DNA from 3 places in the Ralstonia sp. 110700041-2 genome. Region 3 is predicted to be linked to each of the others. Evidence: predicted binding sites of a transcription regulator. Region 3 holds the regulator's gene; each other region holds the start of a gene.
The links. Region 3 encodes FliA, which starts transcription of late flagellar genes. Its sites were predicted from a motif close to CTAAAGTTTNNNNNNNNNNNGCCGNTA; they were not measured.

Region 1 (3,274 bases), on a different contig from region 3:
GCGCCCTTCCATATCGAGGGGCAGGAGCTGTATCTGGGCGTGTCGATCGGCATTGCCGTGGCACCCCACGACGGCGACGACCCGAACACGCTCCTGCGCAAGGCCGATGCCGCCATGTACCTGGCCAAGGAGCGCGGGCGCAACAACTTCCAGACCTTTACCAGCGACCTTGACGACCGCGTCTCGCGCCGCTTCCGCATTGAATCGGGCCTGCGCCGCGCGAGCGACCGCAACGAGTTCTATGCGGACTACCAGCCGCGCGTGGACGTCAGGAGCGGCCGCATTGTCGGGGTGGAAGCGCTCATCCGCTGGAACTCGGCCGATTTCGGCCACATGATGCCCGGCCAGTTCATTCAGGACGCCGAAGAAACCGGTCTTATTGTCGAGATCGACCGCTGGATTCTGCGCGCCGCCTGCGACCAGCTTGCACGCTGGCGCCGCATCGGGCTGCCGGACTTGCGCATGTCGATCAACCTCTCGGGCCAGGCATTCAGCTCCGGGCAGTTGAGCGGGATGGTGCGTGGCGCGCTGTCGACCAGTGGCTTGCCCGGCAACGCGGTGGAACTGGAGATGACCGAAGGCATTCTGATTCGCGACGATCCGTCATTGCATGCCCTGCTGACCGAGCTGCGCGCCATGGGCGTATCGCTGGCGCTGGACGATTTCGGTACCGGATACTCATCGCTGTCGTATCTGCACCGCTTCCCGATCGATACGTTGAAGATCGACCGTTCGTTCGTGCAAGACCTGCCGCACGTGGTCGAGCGCGCGGCCATCACGCGGGCCATCATCATGATGGCGCAAGCCATGGGCATGAAGACCGTGGCCGAAGGCGTGGAAACCATCGGCCAGCTTGAATTCCTGCGCGAAGTCGGCTGCGACGAGTTTCAGGGCTATTTGCTCACGCGGCCGTTGGAACCGGCTGCGGTACAGGATCTCGTGCGCGAGAACGCCCGCCGTTACGGCGAGCGTGTCCCGCGGTTCTCATAGCGCGCTCAGATCTGCAAGCTGTTGCTGACCACGTACATGGTGAGCTCGGCATTGTTGCGCAGCTTCATCTTCGAGAGCACGCGCCCCCGATACACGCTGACCGTCTTGACGCTGATCTGCAGCGCCTCGGCAATCTCGCCCAGCGTGCGGCCGGAGCCGAGCATGCGCAGCGTCTGGAATTCACGGTCGGAGAGGATGTCGTGGCGGGGCTTGTCCCAGTCGACATTCAGGTTGTCGGCCAGGACTTCCACGAGGTCCGAAGGCAGGTATTTCTTGCCTTTCGAGATGGCGTTGATGGCTGCCAGCAGTTGCGGCTGGCTGGCGTCCATCGGCAGGTAGCCGGCGGCGCCCGCCTTGAGCGCCCGTACGGCAAGCAGCGCTTCCGGGTGGCGGCCCAGCGCCAGCACGGCCAAACGCGCATGCTGCTGGCGCACGGTCTTGATGGTCTGGAATTCGTCTCCGGTGGCCGATTCCACCGAGAACAGCATGACGTCCCACTCGCGCTGTGCGAGCAGGTCGTTATTGGCATCGCGCAGGTCCGGCACGGCCTCGATCTGCCGGGCCAGGCGCGAATCCTTGAGGATCTGGCGCAGGCCGACACGGGCAATATCGTGCGGTTCGACGATCAGGACATTGAGCATGGTGGGTGTTGCGGGTCAAACGCGGGCTCGCATCGAGCTCTTCTTTCCGCCGGCAGGCCTTGGGCCGTCTGGCGGGCTTGCAACTCCCCATCTGTGCTGTATGTGGCGCTCTATATAGAAAGATGCAGGCGCCTATGAACTGGTCGAACGAGTATAGCCGAGGGCCCGAAGGCCAAGAAGCAGGCGCACCGCCTCTTTTGGAGGGGTGCCGAAAGTCAGGCGCCCGCAAGCCCAAACCGCCGCCGACGCACAAATTTGTCAAGGCGACCCTAAACTTTCCTCCGAGGCCACCGATAACCTGAGTACAACGCAGACCTGATCCCCTTCAAGTTGCAGGTCACGTTGCCCGGCCTAGCCGGAATCAGCAAACACGGGCAACAAACCATCGGGAAACTTAGGAGCCGTCATGTCCCTCAGCCTTAATACCAATATCTCGTCCCTGCAAACGCAGCAAGCACTGTCGGCATCGAAGGATGCGCTGCAGACCTCGCTGGAACGTCTGTCGACCGGCCTGCGCGTGAACAGCGCGAAGGATGACGCCGCCGCCTACGCTGTGGCCTCCAGCCTGACCACCACGCTGAACTCGCAGACGCAAGGTATCCAGAACTCCAACCAGGCGATGTCGTATCTGCAAACGGCCGACTCGTACCTGGGCCAGGTTGAAAACAACCTGCAACGTATGCGCCAACTGGCCGTGGAAGCCAACAACGGCGGTCTGTCGACCACCGACCAGGCCAACCTGGACAAGGAATACCAAAAGCTGGCCACCGCCAACAAGAACATCGAGACCAACGCGAACTACAACGGCAACAAGCTGTTCGACGGTTCGGTTACGGCCACGACGTTCCAGTACGGCCAGAATGCCGCGACCGATGTGACCTCGGTCTCCAACGCCAACCTGTCGACCTTCGGTACGCTGAGCGGCACGAGCGTGACCTCGACTGCCAACGCGACCGCCGCACAGGCGGCCATCGACACCGATCTGACCAACCTGAAGGCGGCTCGCGCCAACCTGGGTGCTCAGCAAAGTGGTCTGAACTCGACGATCAACACGCTGACGTCGAACAACACCGCGCTGTCGGCTGCCAAGTCGTCCTTGATCGATACGGACTATGCGTCGGAAACCTCGAACATGACCCGTCAGAACATCCTGCAGCAAGCGGGTACGGCGATGCTGGCGCAAGCCAACTCGGCACCGAACAGCATCCTGAGCCTGCTGAAGGGCTAATCAGTAAGCTGGATGCCACCCAGCCGTCTTGCGGCTGGGCCAAGGGCCGGCGCTCCTCGGGGGCGTCGGCCTTTTTCCTTTTGTCGGATACCCCTCTTCTGCGTGGGTGGCGCCTGCATAACCTGCCCTAAAGAAGCTGCGGCCCGTGCCGTTGTGTAGAGAGACTTCCGCTGGCGCAGATGCTTATCGGACCCGATCATGGCGACTACCACTACCTCCTCCTCGACCAGCAACTACGTACCGCCGATCTCCATTCCCGGTATCGGGACGAGCATCGACGTCAATTCGCTGGTGACCAGCCTCATGAAGGTGGAGAGCCAGCCGCTGACACAGTTGCAGACACAGCAAAGCTCGTACCAGACGCAGTTGTCGGCTGTGGGGTCGCTCAAGAGTGCGCTGTCGACCTTCCAGACCG
Region 2 (3,274 bases), on a different contig from region 3:
GAACAGCGCGCCGCGTTTGACGACACCGTGCTCAGCGGAGACGATCGCGGCCGCGAGCAGACGCTTCCTTCAGAGGAAGTCGATCCCGAAGGCATGACCGACCTGCCCTGCCCGGATTGCAACGGCACGCGCCTGAACCCGACGGCGCGCGCCGTCACCTTTGCCGACAGGCCCATCGTCGACATTGCGCAGTGGACGGTCAGCCAGACCCGCCGCTGGGTCGAGGGCCTGGACCTGACCGGCCGGGACGCCGACATCGCCCGCGATGTGGTGGCCGAGATTCACAGCCGCCTGTCGTTCCTGGAGGAAGTCGGCCTGGGCTACCTGAGCCTGGATCGCGCCGCGCCAAGCCTGTCGGGCGGTGAAGCCCAGCGTATCCGCCTGGCTGCGCAACTCGGCAGCAACCTGCAAGGCGTGTGCTACGTGCTGGATGAGCCGACCATCGGCCTGCATCCGCGCGACAACCAGATCCTGCTCGACGCGCTGCGCAAGCTGGGCGACAAGGGCAACACGCTGGTGGTGGTCGAGCATGATGAAGACACCATCCGCCGGGCCGACCACATCATCGACATCGGCCCGGGTGCCGGCAAGCGCGGCGGCACGCTGGTTGCGCAAGGCGGCGTGCAGGATCTGGCCGCGCAGCCGGATTCGCTCACGGGCCGGTTCCTGTCGCAGCCGATCGAGCATCCGCTGCAGCCCCGCCGCCAGGTGGTTGCGCCGCGCGGCGGCACGCAGGCGGTGCCGGAGCAATGGCTGACGGTGCACGGCGCCAAGCTGCACAACCTGCGCAACGTCACCGCGACGATGCCGCTGTCGCGTCTGGTGGCGATTACGGGCGTTTCGGGCTCGGGCAAATCGACGCTGGCGCGTGATGTGTTGATGACGAACCTGCTCGATGCGGTCGGCCGTTCGGTGCTGTCTTCGCCGGCTACGCGGCGCGCACGCAAAGCCGCGCAGGCAGAGGCGCCAGAGGCGAAGATGCCGCGCAAGCTCGACGTCAAACACGACTGGCACGGCTGCGACAGCGTCATCGGCTGGGAAACCATCGACCGCGTGCTGGAAGTCGACCAGACGCCGATCGGCAAGACGCCGCGCTCCTGCCCCGCCACGTACATCGGCGTGTGGGACACCATCCGCAAGCTCTTTGCCGACACACTCGAGGCGCGGGCACGCGGCTACACCGCCTCGCGCTTCTCGTTCAACACCGGCGACGGCCGCTGCCCTGCCTGTGAAGGCCAGGGCGTGCGCACCATCGCCATGAGCTTCCTGCCCGACGTGAAGGTCGGCTGCGACGTCTGCCACGGCCAGCGCTTCAATGCAGAAACGCTGGCCGTCACCTGGCGCGGCAAGAACATCGGCGATGTGCTGACCATGGAGATCGACGAAGCGGTCGAATTCTTTGGTGCGATGAACAGCATCGCCCACCCGCTGCAGTTGATGAAGGACGTGGGCCTCGGCTACCTGACGCTGGGCCAGCCCTCGCCCACGCTGTCCGGCGGCGAGGCGCAGCGCATCAAGCTTGTCACCGAGTTGTCCAAGGTGCGCGACGACGTGACGCGCCGCGGCCAGAAGCCGCCCCACACGCTCTACGTGCTGGACGAGCCGACGGTGGGCCTGCACATGGCCGACGTGGCCAAGCTCATTCGCGTGCTGCATCGCCTGGCGGACGGTGGCCACAGCGTGATCGTGATCGAGCACGACCTTGATGTGATTGCCGAGGCGGACTGGATTCTCGATCTCGGCCCCGAAGGCGGCGATGAAGGCGGCACGATCGTCGCGGCTTGCGGGCCGGAGGCGTTGACGCGCGTGGCGGCCAGCCATACTGGCGCAGCGTTGGTGCCGGTGCTGGCGCGCGGCAAGCAGGTCGATCCGAGCAAGGAAGGCGAGACGGTCTAGCGTGGCGCGCGGCGGTCTCCGCCCAGGTGGAGACCGCCGGCGTGGGGCGCAAGCTTCATGTGGCGCCAGCAATCCTTTCGCTTTCCTGAGCAAACCCGGGCAGAAAGCCTGTCGGAGCTGGGTTTGCCCTAAAGAAGGGCGCCTCGCCGCCGTCACATTGTGGAGATTGTGAAGAAAGCGTTTGCGCGCGTCCGACCATGGCCACCTCGTCCACGAGCAACAACTACGTTCCGCCGATCTCCATTCCGGGCATCGGGACGAACATCGACGTCAACACCCTTGTCACGAAGCTGATCCAGGCGGAAAGCAAGGGCATGACGCTGCGGCAGACGCAGCAAAAGGCCTTTCAGGCGCAACTGTCGGCAGTCGGCTCGCTCAAAAGCGCGCTGTCGACCGTCCAGACCGCGATGGCGGCCCTGAACAACCCGGACACATTCACCGGCAACAAGGCCAGCGGGCACGACACGTCGATCCTCACGGCTTCGCTGTCCAATACGGCGCCGGCTGGCTCGTACCAAATCAACGTGACGCAGCTTGCGCAGGCGCAGGTGGTATCGGCCGCCGGGCAGGCGTCCAGCAAGACGCCCATTGGCGGCGGCACGCCCACCACCCTCACCTTTTCTTTTGGGAATGTCTCGGGCGGCAGCTTTGCCAATGGCAAATACACGGGCGCCACGTTCACGCAGAACGGCAACCAGGCCGGCAGCTCGATCACGATCGACCCATCGAACAACACGCTCGCCGGTATCCGCGACGCCATCAATAGCGCCAACCTTGGCGTCTCGGCCAGCATCGTCAACGACGGCAGCAGTTCGCCTTATCGGCTGGTGCTGACGTCCACTGCGGGCGGCGCCAATTCGGAGATGAAGATTTCCGTGTCGGGCGACCCGGCCCTGCAATCCCTGCTGAGCCACGACCCGGCCGGCACGCAGAACATGACCGAGGTCGCCACAGGCCGCAACGCGCTTGCCACTGTCAACGGCATCAGCGTGCAAAGCGCCACCAACACACTGACGGACGTGGTGGATGGCACGTCGTTCACGCTCGCCAAGACCGGCAGCACGACCGTGACGGTGGGCAGCGACGCGGGCCAGGCCAGCCAGTCGGTGCTGAACTTCGTCAAGGCGTACAACGCGCTGCGCATCCAGCTCAACGCGCTGACCAAATTCGATACCGCGAACGCCGCCAACAACGGCGCGCTGGCCGGCGACGTCAGCACGAAGGCGATGATCAACCAGCTGACAGACGTGCTGGGCCAGGGCATCGGCAACGGCGCGTTCCAGTCGCTCGGCAGCATCGGCGTGACGATGGACAAGGAAGGGACGCTGTCGATTGACGACCCCAAGCTGTCCGCGGCCCTGAAGAAATCGCCCAGCCA
Region 3 (3,274 bases):
TTGGTCAGTTCGTTGCGCGAGATCGGCTTGCCCACCACGTGCGCCAGCGCGAGGAACATGCCAGTCGATTCCACCAGCGTGATCACGATCACGATGCACATCGAGATGATGGCCGACAGCTCGAACTTCGGCATCCCGAAGTAGAACGGCGTCACCAGCGTCATCAGCGGCGCGGCGCTCGCGTCGGCCAGCGACACCTTGCCGAACGCCGCAGCCACCAGCGTGCCCGTGACGATGCCAAGCAGCACCGCGATATTGCACAGCAGCGCGTTACCGAACTTGGTCAGCAGCAGGATCGTCACCAGCACGAGCGCCGCAATGGCGAGGCCGAACGGATCGCCAAACGCCGGGTTCGGCACCATGTGGCGCGCGCCATCCACCACCTGCGGAATCATCTGCTGGCCGCCCGCAGCCCAGTTGATCCCCACGCTCAGCAGCGAAAAACCGATCAGCATGATGACCGTGCCCGTCACCACGCGCGGGAACAGGCCCAGCAGCCGCCCCATCAGCGGTGCAACGGCAATGCCGAACACGCCGGAAACGATCGACGCCCCGAAGATGCCGGGCAGCCCCATGCCGGGCTCCACACCGATGGCGATCATCGGGGCAACCGCGGCAAACGTGACGCCCATCATGACCGGCAGGCGGATCCCGAAAATCAGAAAACCGAGCGATTGGATCAGCGTGCCGATCCCAGCCGCAAACAGGTCGCAATTGACGAGATAGGAGAGATCGCTCTTCGACAGGCCGAGCGCATTGCCGACAATCAGCGGCACGGCAATCGCCCCGGCGTACATCACCAGCAGGTGTTGCAGGCCAAGCGCGAACAGGCGCGGCAGCGGCAGGAACTCGTTGACGGGATCGGCAACGGCGTGAGCGATTGTTGACGAAGAAGGCGTGGGTTGGCCGGGGGATTGGCGCATTGTCTGTCTCCTGGGGCCGCCCCCGTGTCAATGCCGGGAGCGTGCTTTAGGCGGATGGGGCGGGTTCCATCCGCCGGCATTCATGCGGCGTGATGCCGCGTATTTGCCGGAATCTTGGATGGGCGCCATTTTTCTGTCAACAATTACATACGTTTTTTGTGTACATATTTTGCGTTCTGAAACGCATGTGCGCCGTGATCTACCTGTTTCACGCCTCCAAGCGTGCCTCGTGACCGAGGCCCCAAAGAAAAAGCGCGGCCGCGACATGAGTCGCTGACCGCGCAGTAGAAATACCTGGCAGGTAAAGCTGAGACCAAGAGCCGCCATCCAACCCAGTGAAGCAGAGGGTTTTGTTAGCAGCTCTCAGCCGACCTCATATCAGGTCGGCGTCGGCAGCCATGCGCGATCGCGCAGGCGCGAACGGATGCGGGCAATCGCCTGGCTGTGGATCTGGCACACGCGCGACTCCGACACGCCCATCACGGCGCCGATTTCACGCAGGTTCAGATCCTGCTCGTAGTAGAGGCTCATCATCAGCTTCTCGCGCTCGGGCAGTCCCTCGATGGCAGCGACAACCGATTCGCGCAGGTCGTGGTCCAGCAGCTGGTCCAGCGGCGTGGCGTCGTTCTCGGGTGCTCGGTTCTCGATGAAGGCGTCAGCGTCTTCACGGTCGAAATCTTCGTAATACAGCAACTGGCTGCCTTGCAGGTCGACCAGTTGCTTCTGGTATTCGGCCAGCGACATGCCCAGCGCTACGGCAATCTCGGTTTCGGTGGGCGCGCGGCCCTTCTGCTGCTGCAGCTTCTGGATTGCCTGCTCGATCGTGCGCGCGTTGCGGCGCAGGCCGCGCGGCAGCCAATCCGAGCCGCGCAGTTCGTCCAGGATCGCGCCGCGAATACGCTGGGCCGCGTAGAACTCGAACTGCACGCCCTGCGTTTCCTCATAGCGCGACAGCGCATCGAGCAAGCCCATCATGCCGGCCTGGATCAGGTCGTCCAGCTCAACGCTGGCCGGCAGCTTGACCATCATCTGGTTGGCAATGCGGCGCACCAGGGGTGCGTACGTGGCCATCTCGTCGGACTTGGTCTTGCGACCGGTTGCGGTGTACATATCCATGCCTGCCTTTGACGCTTCGTTCATGCTGCGCCTCAATAAACCAATTCGGCCGCGCGTGCGGTGGCGCCGGGTGTCGCTGTCGCTGTCGATGCCGACATTGACGTTGCCTGCGCCGATTCATCTGCCAGCTGTGCCGGTGCCCGCGCCGACATGACCACCCGCGACGGCACACTGCCATCACCGGCTTGGGCCTCGGCGCTGGCCCAGCTCAACATTTCTTCGGCAAGCTGGCGGAAGGCCATGGCCGAAGGCGATGCGGGAAACGCACTCGCCACGGGCTTGCCGAGCGAGAGCGCGAGTTCTACGTGCCGGTCCTCAGGGAGGTAGCCGGCGAAATCGATACGGGTGTTCAGGTACTGGCCCACGGTGTTGGCCAGGTTGCCGAACACGCGCACGGCGGAATCCACCGAGTGCGCGCCGCACACCACGGTGCGGATGCCAGCGCTGCCTTGCAGCACAGCGGTTTTCTTGAGTAGCGTGTACGCGCTCTTGAGGCCTTCCGGACCATCCGAGAAGGTCAGCAGCACGTCGTCGCACGCCTCAGCCACGGTGCTCAGCGCCCGGGTGCCAAAATGCGCGGCCACGAGCGTCACATCCGCCGTCTCGTCGTACTGCTCGAGCACGCCGGGCATGGCGAGCATGGTCTGGGCGTTCACTACCGCCGTGTCGCGGCCCATGGCGGACAGCGCGATGCGCAGGTTGTCGACAAAGTCATCGACCTGCTCTTCCGCACCGATCACCAGCACCCGGCGGGCAGCGGCATGACCGAGCATGCGCCGCAGCCCTGCGGCTTGATCCTTGGCGAATGGCGTCGTCATGGTCGCGCCCCCTTGTCAGGCGAAATCGAAAGCGGCCAGGCCGGGTTCGCGGTTGCCTGCGTTGCGTAACACCGCGCCTTGCGCCACGAGCAACGATTCATCCGAATCCAGCGAGAACGACGACTGCTCTGCACCGGCCCGGAACGAGCGGTGGATCAGCAGCTTCTTGTTCGGCACTGCAATGTCTTCCGGCACACGCTGGCCGTACGACACGTAGTGCAGCGGCAAGCGGCGACGGATCATCACGTCCATCGCATGGCCCACCGAGGCAGCCTCGTCGATCTTGGTCAGGATGCAGCCGGCCAGGTTGGCGTCGCGGTAGGCACCTACGACTTCATCGAGCGTCTTGCCGTTGCTGGCAGCGTTGAGCAGCAGCAGGCGCTTGATCGACGGGCCCACGGCATGCAGCATCGCCAT

Region 1: a site for FliA is predicted at 1,901-1,927, ahead of ACUXH0_RS00650 (flagellin N-terminal helical domain-containing protein). Genes of this name have one in related genera too.
Region 2: a site for FliA is predicted at 2,025-2,051, ahead of fliD (flagellar filament capping protein FliD). Genes of this name have one in related genera too.

What each region holds. Positions count from the first base shown of each region.
Region 1 is NZ_JBSFAI010000001.1:138,549-141,822, reverse strand. Features, by position in the region: gene ACUXH0_RS00660 (putative bifunctional diguanylate cyclase/phosphodiesterase) at 1-990, shown strand, start outside; gene ACUXH0_RS00655 (LuxR C-terminal-related transcriptional regulator) at 996-1,631, opposite strand; gene ACUXH0_RS00650 (flagellin N-terminal helical domain-containing protein) at 2,038-2,859, shown strand; gene fliD (flagellar filament capping protein FliD) at 3,058-3,274, shown strand, end outside.
Region 2 is NZ_JBSFAI010000018.1:62,881-66,154, reverse strand. Features, by position in the region: gene uvrA (excinuclease ABC subunit UvrA) at 1-1,896, shown strand, start outside; gene fliD (flagellar filament capping protein FliD) at 2,094-3,274, shown strand, end outside.
Region 3 is NZ_JBSFAI010000003.1:211,964-215,237, reverse strand. Features, by position in the region: gene ACUXH0_RS05895 (nucleobase:cation symporter-2 family protein) at 1-923, opposite strand, end outside; gene ACUXH0_RS05890 (RNA polymerase sigma factor FliA) at 1,302-2,063, opposite strand; gene ACUXH0_RS05885 (MinD/ParA family ATP-binding protein) at 2,072-2,857, opposite strand; gene flhF (flagellar biosynthesis protein FlhF) at 2,873-3,274, opposite strand, start outside.